DNA from 3 places in the Fictibacillus arsenicus genome. Region 2 is predicted to be linked to each of the others. Evidence: riboswitches for the same ligand, from Rfam matches in the RefSeq annotation. Region 2 holds a riboswitch; each other region holds the start of a gene.
What was found. Region 2 has a riboswitch for cobalamin ahead of ABE41_RS01710 (acyl-CoA thioesterase). Riboswitches for the same ligand answer to the same signal wherever they lie in the genome.
Positions count from the first base shown of each region.

Region 1: linked by a shared signal. The riboswitch ahead of ABE41_RS13285 (ribonucleoside-diphosphate reductase subunit alpha) and the one ahead of ABE41_RS01710 (acyl-CoA thioesterase) in region 2 are both predicted to bind cobalamin.
Region 3: linked by a shared signal. The riboswitch ahead of ABE41_RS12040 (DUF4430 domain-containing protein) and the one ahead of ABE41_RS01710 (acyl-CoA thioesterase) in region 2 are both predicted to bind cobalamin.

Region 1 covers NZ_CP016761.1:2,565,994-2,569,749, forward strand. The annotation lists gene ABE41_RS13285 (ribonucleoside-diphosphate reductase subunit alpha) at 1-1,370, opposite strand, end outside; cobalamin riboswitch at 1,500-1,701, opposite strand; gene ABE41_RS13290 (3-hydroxybutyrate dehydrogenase) at 1,771-2,556, opposite strand; gene ABE41_RS13295 (GntP family permease) at 2,584-3,756, opposite strand, start outside.
Region 2 covers NZ_CP016761.1:295,758-299,513, forward strand. The annotation lists gene ABE41_RS01700 (metal-dependent hydrolase) at 1-615, opposite strand, end outside; gene ABE41_RS01705 (MGDG synthase family glycosyltransferase) at 628-1,755, opposite strand; cobalamin riboswitch at 1,920-2,098, shown strand; gene ABE41_RS01710 (acyl-CoA thioesterase) at 2,256-2,732, shown strand; gene ABE41_RS01715 (YbaN family protein) at 2,788-3,153, shown strand; gene ABE41_RS01720 (hypothetical protein) at 3,197-3,571, opposite strand; gene ABE41_RS01725 (acyl-CoA thioesterase) at 3,568-3,756, opposite strand, start outside.
Region 3 covers NZ_CP016761.1:2,334,759-2,338,514, forward strand. The annotation lists gene ABE41_RS12030 (histidinol-phosphatase) at 1-139, opposite strand, end outside; gene ABE41_RS12035 (ECF transporter S component) at 774-1,322, opposite strand; gene ABE41_RS12040 (DUF4430 domain-containing protein) at 1,294-1,698, opposite strand; cobalamin riboswitch at 2,157-2,340, opposite strand; gene ABE41_RS12045 (ATP-binding protein) at 2,451-3,756, opposite strand, start outside.

The DNA of each region.
Region 1 (3,756 bases), 1.8 Mb from region 2:
TCTTCAGTTTCTTCTGATTGAACTGTGGTTGCAGACATGTTCTGCATAATTTCGGTACATAGATTAGATGCATAAACCATACCTTGATGCGGATTAGGATTAAGTCTATTAACAGTATCTCGATAAAACATAAATGGTGTGCCTGTTTCAAGCTGAGACTTCATTATTCTTTTCATTACTTCTATCGCAGGAATACATTTTTTTGATATTCTTTCATCGATTAAGCACTCTGTATATTTTTCCCTGAAACTGCCGTTTCCTTTTTGCTCATCATATGAATCCTCCAGCGAATAGCCTTTGAAGCGTCTCACTTCATGCGGATCAAATAAATACCAGTCATCACGCTTTTCTACTTTTTCCATAAATAAATCCGGAATACAGACCCCTGTAAAAAGATCATGGGTCCTCATTCTTTCATCGCCATTGTTTAATTTTGCATCTAAAAATTCCAATATATCTTTATGCCACACATCCAGATAAACTGCAATTGCCCCTTGCCTCTGTCCAAGCTGATCTACGGAAACGGCTGTATTGTTCAATTGTTTCATCCATGGTATAACTCCGGAAGAATTGCCTTTAAATCCTCTTATATCAGAACCTCTTGAACGGATTTTGCCGAGGTAAATTCCAAGTCCTCCTCCTCCTTTTGATACAGTCGCCGCATCAGTATTTGAATCAAAAATACCGCGAAGACTATCGTCGATTGTATCAATGAAACAAGAACTAAGCTGTCCATAGCTCTTACCTGCATTCGCTAAAGTTGGAGTAGCGACAGTCATGTACTGATTTGAAAGTGCCCAATATGCTTCTTTTACAAGCTCCATCCGATGTTTACGATCCTCATCTTTCATTAAGAAAAGAGCAATCACCATCCAGCGTTCTTGCGGCAGTTCATATAACTCATGGTTAAATCCTTTAGCGAGATATCTGTCAGCTAGAGTCTTTAACCCGATATATGTAAAAAGTTCATCTTTTTCAGGTTCAATCCACTTCTCTGCTTCTTTAATTTCTTGAGCACTATAAGAAGAGAGAATCGTAGCATCATAGATTTCCAGGTCTACTAAATGCTCAATAAGCCCGTATAAATTAGAATATGGTGGTTTCTCACCAGCTCCTTTATTTAATTGCACTTCTTCATACAGCTGCTTTAAATAGAGGCGTGCTGCTACAAATGTCCATTGTGGTTCTTCCATACTTAAACAATTTAAAGCCTCCATGATTAACTGCCTGAATACCGCAGAACGATTGTTATTTTTTAATTCTAAGTCTTCAGCTCTTTTCAAAAACAGTTCTCCCTGAAGTTCAGGAAATGATGCAACACAATCCCGCAGCCATTCCCCGAGAGACGATTTCGCTACTGTATTTTCCATTTACGGTCCACTCCTTAGTAAAATATAAAAAACCCCTCTTCATCAGGAAGAGGGGTAAGGAACGTATAGAAAACTTACAAGACTATAGCTTGAGTTAAATACCGTTCTTTCTCCCAATCCCCGAGGAAAAGAAAACAAGAGATTCAGGCAGGTCTACTGGCTTATGCTTCATCCTACTTTGGGCCTTCCCATACAGCAGCCATTTTCATAGCTAATCTGTACAGTGGCAGTTCCATTTCGTCCACAATTACAGTTGCGGGGACAGCTTCGGCATTTCACCGAATTCCCTTTTAAGCCGGACAATCACCGGCACCTGAAATCTCCATATATAGGTTTGTATCATTTACTTTGACACCAAATATAGTAATTGTCAATGAAAAAGTATTTTCAAAGACTCCTATTATTGTGCCACATAACCTCCATCAATTACAATCGCTTGGCCAGTAACACCTTTTGCTTTTTCACTTGAGAGAAAAATCGTATAATCAGCAATTTCCTGCACATCTAATAAGCGTTTCTGAGGAACTAAAGGATAGATGACTTCTTCTAAAACTTTTTCAAGTTCCACTTTACGTGTTTTTGCAAGGTCTTGAAGCTGACCTCTAACAAGTGGAGTATCTACATAACCAGGACAAACAGCATTTACCGTTATGCCATATTCTGCTCCTTCTAAAGCGGCTACTTTCGTTAAACCGATAACGCCGTGTTTAGCACTGTTGTAAGCTGCTTTTCCGGCGAATCCTACTAGTCCATTAATAGACGCCATATTGATAATACGTCCGAACCCTTGTTTTTTCATGATTGGGAACACGTGCTTCGTTGCCATAAATGGAGCAGTAAGCATTACACTTATCAACTGCTGAAATTTTTCAGTTGGAAACTCTTCTAGCGGTGATACAAATTGCAGTCCAGCATTATTGATCAATACATCAATCCGATTATAGTGCTGAAGTGTTTCATCGAGTGCACCCCTCAAATCGTCTTCATCTGTTACATTGCAGCCTAATCCTAAACAATTATATCCTTTATTGTTAAGTTCATCCGCAGCATTCTTTGCTTTATCACCATTCAGATCACTTATTACAACTATTGCCCCGTTCTGAGCAAATGATTTAGCTAACTCAAGACCGATTCCGCTTGCTGCCCCTGTAATAAAAACAACTTTTTCTTTTACGAACGACTCCACAGATATCCGCTCCTTAACTTAAATGACTTATACGATCCCGAACATGTAATATAATCCTATAATAACAAAAACAGCTGCTGTTTTAATAAGGGTCATTGCAAAGATATCGATATACGCCTGCTTATGAGTGAGACCTGTTACCGCTAAAAGGGTAATTACAGCACCGTTGTGAGGCAAAGTATCCATGCCGCCACTCGCCATAGATGCAACACGGTGAAGAACTTCTGTATCGATTCCAAGCTTGTTTGCTTGTTCGACATAGGTTTCACTCATCGTTGCCAGTGCAATACTCATACCGCCTGAAGCTGAACCTGTAATACCCGCTAGCGTAGTGGTTGTAACAGCTTCGTTTACTAATGGGTCTTTAATCGTATTTGACATAGCATTATTTACAGCTGTAAAACCTGGGAGTGCTGCGATAACACCGCCAAATCCATATTCTGACGCAGTGTTTAGAGTAGCAAGCAGTGCACCGCCGATGGATAAATTGATTCCTTTGTTAAAGTTGTTCTTGATTCTTTTAAAAGAAAACAGCAGTACTGTGATAATCCCAATAACTAGAGCTCCTTCAACAGCCCATACAGCTGCAAGTGTTGGAATTTGGATCTCCGGTACATTTTTCATACCAATTGCTGAGAAATCAAATGTCTTTCCATAATATTTTGGTATAAGAACCGTAAACCATTTATTAAAAACACCTACTAAAATAAGGGGCAAGATCGCGATAAAAGCATTTGGAAGCTCCTCAGATTCGAGTTTCTCAGGTTCGTTGCTATGGCCTGTACCATACCCTTCACCTTTAGCTGCTGCCTGTCTTCTTCTCCATTCTAAGTAAACCATCCCAAGAACAAAAACGAACAAACCTCCGATAAATCCTAACCAAGGTGCAGCCCACGTGGTTGTTCCGAAGAATGATGTCGGAATAATATTTTGTATCTGCGGACTTCCTGGAAAAGCATCCATCGTAAATGTAAAGGCACCAAGTGCAATTGTTCCGGGAATAAGCCTCTTTGGAATATCTGCAAGCTTAAATAATTCGGCAGCAAATGGATAAAGTGCAAATGCCACAACGAAAAGTGAAACCCCGCCATAAGTAAGAATAGCTCCTACTAGTACAATTGCAAGCATTGCACGAGACGGTCCGATTAGTTTGATCACAAACTGAGTGATAGATTTTGCAAATCCAGACATCTCGACGAC
Region 2 (3,756 bases):
CCACGTTAGCAAATCTGGTCTTGGTATTAGCTTGATTCGGATGGCTTCCGAAAAGTATAACCCCAAATGTTTTTTGATTCGTCTAGCATAAAAAGTCCGATATACAATGTGCAAAAGTATAATCAAATAAATAAAAGCGAAAATAATTCCGGGTTCAAAGAAAGGGATTAATGCAAAGCCGATTGCATGCAATCCTAATATAAACAGGTCGACTAATGGAATGGAGTCAAAGGAGATCCACTTGGATGAGATAGGTCTTGCAGCTTGTGTCCCATATACATTAAAAAGATCAAATACCACATGAAGAATTACAGCAAGAAACGTCCACATAAATAGATGCAGGAATGAGGAATCATCGAAAAAAGGATGAATGATCCCCGAAACGGCAAGCCCCCATAGTGGCAATGCAGGTAAAGAGTGTGACCATGCGCGGTGATTTCGGAAGTAGCTCCCTTTTCCTCTAAGCTTATATACACAGTCTGCATCTGGTGCGTTTGATCCGATAACAGTTCCTAAGATAACGGCTTGAGACAATGAACTTCCTGTCACAACGGGATCCATTTGAGCAAGAGCGCCTAATCCTAACCCAATGACAATATGCGAAGTAGTATCCATTTTGATTCCTCCTTAGGGTAATAGTAACGATTGCTCTTCGGATTGGCTGATTGCATAATCTGTAATCACTTTTGCAGAGTAGTTTTTGTGAATATGCCGAAGTTGCTCTCTCATATTTTTCATAAGTTGCTCATTATCAAAAAGCTCCTGAACACTTTCAGCAATTTCACTGGCGGTATGAGTTATTATCGCGGCACCTTGCTGGCTGAAATATCGAGCATTCTCAGCTTCTTGGCCCGGTACTGGCTTGTAAAAAACTAAAGGAAGCTGCAAGGCTGCTGCCTCTGTGATCGTAATGCCTCCGGGTTTTGTAATGAGACAATGAGAAATCCGAAAAATTTCATGGATCTCATCAACATATCCGAATAACCGAAAAGACCTTGGATACTGAATGGCAACTGGCAAAAGTTTTTCATAAAGTGCTCTGTTTTTACCGCAAACAACAATGATTTGAAATGAAGGGTTCTTTAGCAAGAGCTGTGCCAGATCCTTTACATTTTTCAATACACATTGTGCACCAGCTAGTATCGTCACAACTCTGTTACTTGGAGTTATTTGATATTTTTTAAATATCGATTGTTTATCTGCTGTAGAATAAAATTCAGAACCGATTGGGATACCGCTTACGGTAACTCGTTTTTCATTAACGTTATGTTTTTTCAACCCATACTTTACAATGTCAGCTGCTACAAAATATTGGACTACTAATGGGTTAATCCAAAATGGATGTGCGCAATAGTCCGTGATTACGGTATATGTCGGTATGGAGTATCTTTCTTTTTTTATCAAAAATGGTGCTGAATTAAGAGGGAAAGTAGAAATAATAAACTGAGGACGGTGTATTGTAATAAGTTCTTGCAGCCTTTTTCGGCCTAGATAACGGGAAAACTGGGCAATTCCTTTAGTGTTTAATTTATTCGTTCCGTAATACCACCATTTATAGAATGAGGCACCATACGAAAAGCTTTTAAGGAATATAGATTGAGTAATTTGAGACATAAGTGGATATGATTCACCAAATAAATCAGATATGATTGGCTCATATCCATTGTTACGCAGTTCAGTTGCTAAAGCATTTGCTGCCTGGATATGACCGCTTCCGTAACGTGCTGTTAGAATCAAAGCTGTTGGACGCTTCATAAAAATAACCTCCTCAAGTCTTTTTTTCAGCATATCACGGGAATTTAAAGCCAATATGAAGGTACAACCCTTATTTGTTAAGGATTTGATAAGAATTATTGAGGATATAAATTCGCTGTAGTTGTCACTGATCTAACAGCAACCTATAATAAAATAGAAGTTCATATTCATCCGGTAATCATGGTGTCTGTTATAGACTTAATAGGGAATCTGGTGAGAATCCAGAGCTGTACCCGCAACTGTATGTGCTGACGAAATAAGCAAAACCACTGTCTAAAGATGGGAAGGGCTTAGAGTAGAGTAAAGCCTGAGTCAGGAGACCTGCCATGTTTATAGTGTTGATCTTCTTCGGGAGTTGGGAAGATAGGACGAGGATATTTTAATAGATTGTTTCTATTAGGTATTCAATCCTGCCCATCCTTTGTGATGGGTATTTATTTTGTCGTTCCAATTCCCGCCACTAAAAACAGGAGCATGAGAGCTCGGGAAAGAGGAATAGTATGGTACAGCAATTATCATCAAATGTCTCAAGAACGATTCAAACGAAACTTGTTTTGCCTCCGGATACAAATCATATGGGAACGATCTTTGGAGGAACGGTATTATCATATATCGATGAAATCGCCGCGATCTCTGCAATGAAACACAGCGGAAAGGTTGTCGTTACGGCTTCCATTGATAATGTGAATTTTTTATCCTCTGCAAAAGTTGGGGATATTTTAATCCTTGAAGGGTTTGTCATTTCAACAGGCAGGACCTCAATGGAAGTGTACGTGAAAGTTGAGTGCCAAAACTTAGAGACGGGGAACAGAACATTAAACACGACATCTATTCTTACGATGGTTGCGAATGATAAAGATGGAAAACCAACTCCTGTACCTAGTGTTATTCCGGAAACAGAAGAGGAAATATCATTTTTTGAAAATGCCCCGTTGAGAAAAGAAAGGCGCCTGCTATATAAAAACGTGAATCAATAGCCATACATGAATAAAGAAGGTAAGATAGTTAGAGATGAAAGGAGTGAGAATCTCAGTGAAAATCAAGAATATGCTTTATGTGTCCCTGGGATTCTTATTTCTTGGTTTAGGAATTGTAGGTATCATTTTGCCGCTTATCCCGACAACACCTTTACTTCTTCTAGCATCTTATTTCTTTGTAAAAGGTTCTAAAAAGTTTGAACGATGGTTCAAAGGAACATCGATATACAAAAATCATTTAGAAGAATTCATAAAAGAAAAATCCATGACGAGAAAAAAGAAAATCACGATTAATCTGTTTGCAGATGCCATGATAGCGGTGGCTTTTATAATGGCGGATAGTACGATTGTGAGGGTAGTGCTGCTGCTTATTGTTGCGTACAAATACTATTATTTTATTACCAAAATTAAGACCATATAAAAAAACCTGAGTGCGATAAATTTGTACTCAGGTTTTCTTATGTTTATTGAATAATTGCTGAGCTGCCTGCTAACGATTCAGGTGCTTTTCCTAGAGCAAGCTGGCTAAGTCTAGAATAACCAGTATGTTTATATTCTAAGAAGACTTTTCTTAACTCTTCAATATCCTTGTCGCTTGTTAATCTTTGCATTTCTTTTTTATACAATCGAATAACAGACCCAATAACAAATTGAGGTTTGGCGTTTCCCGGTTCCTCATTCATAATTAAGCATCCCATGTACTGATATTTTAGCTGCATAGCACGGGTAAGGTTAATAACATCGATTAGCTTTTCGAAAAGTTCAGGATAGGATTGCTCTAATTTATTGAGTGCAGCTTGTGCCGATTTTAGTTCGTTTTGACTGCATAAAGTGATCATGCGTATACCTCCTCTTTTAGATCCCAAGGTTTATCCAGAGAGATGACAGCTGCTAATTCTTTACTTTTCATACGTCTCAGCTTTCGGACTTCTGCTCTTTCTTTAGCTGTATCATATAAGAACTTCTCTTCTTCTGTCTCAGGAATCACCTGCGGAACATCAACGGGCTTTTTATCTTCACCTAA
Region 3 (3,756 bases), 2.0 Mb from region 2:
TCGTTTCATAAAAATGATAAGCGTGTTCAGATATCCCAAATTCTTCGATTCCTTTTTGTTTTGCTGTCTCCACAAATTTCGTTAAGTAATCAATCGTTAATGTTCCTTTTTCGAGATGAGCATGGTAATCTGTCAGCATATTGGTCTCCTTTAAAAAAACGTTTAACCATATGTACCACGAATATCTCTTTCAATCAAGCATTTATGCTCCTAGTTTTACTCCGATAAAAAGCACACTGATACAGAGTGTTAAAAATAACACCGCAAAAAAACGATTAAGATAGTCTCTCATTTTGTCCTCCTAAAATTCAAGAATCAACTTTACTATCCTATTCAATTAATCAAATTTTTGAACTCGATTTTTAAAATTAGAGTGTGTTATCTTGGCAGACCGTTTTTTCGCTAGGCTGTTTTAGCAAACTTTGTTGCTCTTGAAAGTGGTTGATTTCCGCTCCAGGATGCTCGCTTTCCGCGGGGCGTGCGGTGAGCCCTGGTGAATGAAAGATCTATGAAGTGCTGCTCCTGCGTCTACAAGAATATCCTGCCGGAGCTAGCTTCCTCGTCGCATGCCTTGCGAGAAGAATACTCAGGTAGCTGGCACGCTGATCCCGCTGGAGTCTCGCACCTTGCACTCCAATCAACTTGCAAATGAAGAGAATGAAAAAATGACCCCAAAAGCAACAATCTTTTAGAGAAGAGCCTTTTCGCTAAGGGTGCCGCAGATTTTCTTAACTAAATAATGAAGTTTAACAGGGGCCAAATAAAAAACCGCCTTAATAGGCGGCTGTTTTGTTAATATTGTTGTTAAGCTGCTTCTCCATAATATATAGGAGAGGTTTGTATAGCACTACAAAGAATACCGCATTTCCAATCGCATGGTTCACATCAAATGGAAGACCTGCCAGATAATAAGGCCAGAATTTTTGTGTAATGACCCCGCCCATTATTACCGACATTATGAAACCGAACAAAAAGCCGCAGAAGCTTGCATATAAGCTCATGACCCACCATGGCATTCTATGACGGTATTTTTCGAGGAGACCGCTTAAAACTGCGATAATCCCCCAAGCGATCATCTGTCCGAATGACCATAGGCCGTGACCTAAAAATAAGTTTGTTGTTAAAGTGCTTAATATAGCTAAAATAAGCCCTTGAACAGGTCCAAGTACAAATGATGCTAATATTAGAATCGTTGTGTTTGGCTGAACGTTTGGAATCATTGCAAAGGCGATGCGTCCTACAGTTAAGATCGCTGCAAGCAAAGCAATGATCGTAATCCTTCTGATCGTCAGTTTATTCATACTTGTGGAAGTCAAATTCAACGGTATCACCAGGTTTCAATGTGATTTCTTTTGCACCTTTCATTGCTTCTTCACCATTAACAGAAAAGAACCATGATGTTTTATCCTGTTCGCTTCCGGCAATCCCTTCAATACTGCTGATAAAAGAATCATCAAACTGAGTTTCGATCTTAAAGTTATCCTTCATAACATCCATGATTGTAGTTTCTTCCGTAATTGCTACTTTCTTTTCTGCAACTTTCTCTTTGCCGTTATCTTTTGTAATCTGGACGGTTACTTGTTCTTTTTTGTTTTCTTCAGTTTTTGGCTGATCAGAAGCCTTCTTTGTCTCAGATGTTCCACACCCAGCCATTAACATCATCAATGCTGCAAATACTAAAATAAGTTTTTTCATCATAAAACCTCTTTCTTGTTGTAATCTTTTTTCTTTTAAGCTGTTTTCTAAAAGATTGTTGTTTTTGAGTCTCGTTTCTCGCTTCATTTGCAAGTTGATTGAAGCGCAAGGTGCGTGCCTACCTCTGAGAAGCTTCTCGCTAGGCATGCGACGAGGAAGCTCACATCGGTAGCATTTACTTGTAGACGCAGGAGCAAGGATACTTCCATGAAGCGGTCAGGTGAGACTCCTAATGACGCATAGCGGCAGGAGGCTCACCGCACGCCCCGTGGAAAGCGAGCATCCTATAGCGGAAATCAACTATTTTAAAAAGCAACAATGGTTGCGAAAACAGCTTTCTTTTAAATCACCAAACAAAAAAATCCCCTTCGACTACGAAGGAGATTGATAATTTGGTATCCAGGCAGAAAACAGCGGCCGTTTAATGGCACTGCTTTAACACCCCCCTATCCTCGTAGGCCATGTCATGTACAAAACAGGCAGGTCTCCTGGCTCTTGATCATCGTCCCCTAACGCCTTCCCGTTTTCACAGTGGCAGATCAATTAGGTTTCTCACAATTACAGTGGCGGGACCGCAACGGAATTTAACCGTTTTCCCTATTATGCTTGTCCGATTAGGACAGCACCTGTTTAAACACTTATGAAATTTTCTTTTTACAATCCAATTATAACCGACTGGAGAAAATTGTGAAATCATTTTTTCGATCTGTTCGCTGTTCCTTATGAAACAAGATTAATCGGGAAAGTATGATAATTTATTTCACAGTTCGAGGTATTACGAATGAGAATGTCGTACCTTCATTATTTTTACTATGAACATTAATTTGGCCGCCATGTGCTTCCACAATGTTTCTGGCGATTGCAAGACCTAGACCAGTACCTCCTGATTTTCCTCTTGTTCTTGCTTTATCGCCTTTATAAAACCGTTCAAAAACAAATGGAAGATCTTCCTCTTTAATTCCTGATCCGTTATCTTTAATGAAAAACTTAACTGCCATTTCACTTGATTCTATAGTCAGACGAACGAATCCCCCATGTGAAGTGTGGCGAATGGCATTATCTATTAAGTTTGTTAAAACTTGCTCAATTCGGTCAGGATCGATCTCCATCTCATTACGGATACCAGAAATTTCGAGCGTTAGCTGAATGTCTCTGTCTTTAGCAGGACCTTGAAACTTCCGTACTATTCGTTCTGCAAATGGCGGAATTGCTAATAGTGTATAGTGGAGCTTCATATGTCCTGCTTCTAATCTGGCAAGATCAAGCAATTCATTAACAAGCCTTCCCATCCTTTTTGATTCATCCAAGATGATACCTGCTAACTCCTTCTTTTCCTCTTCTGATTCTGCAACATCATCTACAATAGCTTCACTGTATCCCTGAAGCATCGCTATTGGTGTTTTAAGCTCATGTGAAACGTTTGCAACGAAATCCTCTCGCAATTTATCCATTCGCCGCTCTTCTGTCATGTCGCGAAGAACCGCCACAGCACCTCGAATTACCGAGTGATCATATAAAGGTGTCATAACGATAACCCATGAACGTCCCTGAATGTCAATTTCAGTCATCTGCTCGCTTTCAAGGGAAACAACTTGCTGAAAAAGCTGAGTAACAGCTATTGGAACAGTTCCTTTCACTTCACTCTTCATGCCTGATTCATAATAAAAAGCTTGTAAAAAGCGGTCAGCCGGAGGATTAGTTACAAGGATTTTCATCTTTCTGTCAAACGTAATAACACCATCTGCCATTGAACTCAAGATACTCGTAAGTTGTTCTTTTTCCTGGTTCAACGCTGTAATATTATTTTTTAGCTGACGTCCCATCCGGTTAAAGGTCATTCCTAGTTCACCGATCTCATCATGTGTTAAGATCGGCACCTTCATATCGAATTCACCTTTTGCAACAGATGTAGCTGCTTCTCTCATTTTTCTTAGAGGAGCTGTAATTCGTGTAGATAAAAAGAAAGCAAATATGATCGTAAGTATAATTGCTATACCTGCCGCTAAAAAGATAAGGTATTTCGTATGGTTTGTAGTTTTTGTTATATTCTCGATCGATTGG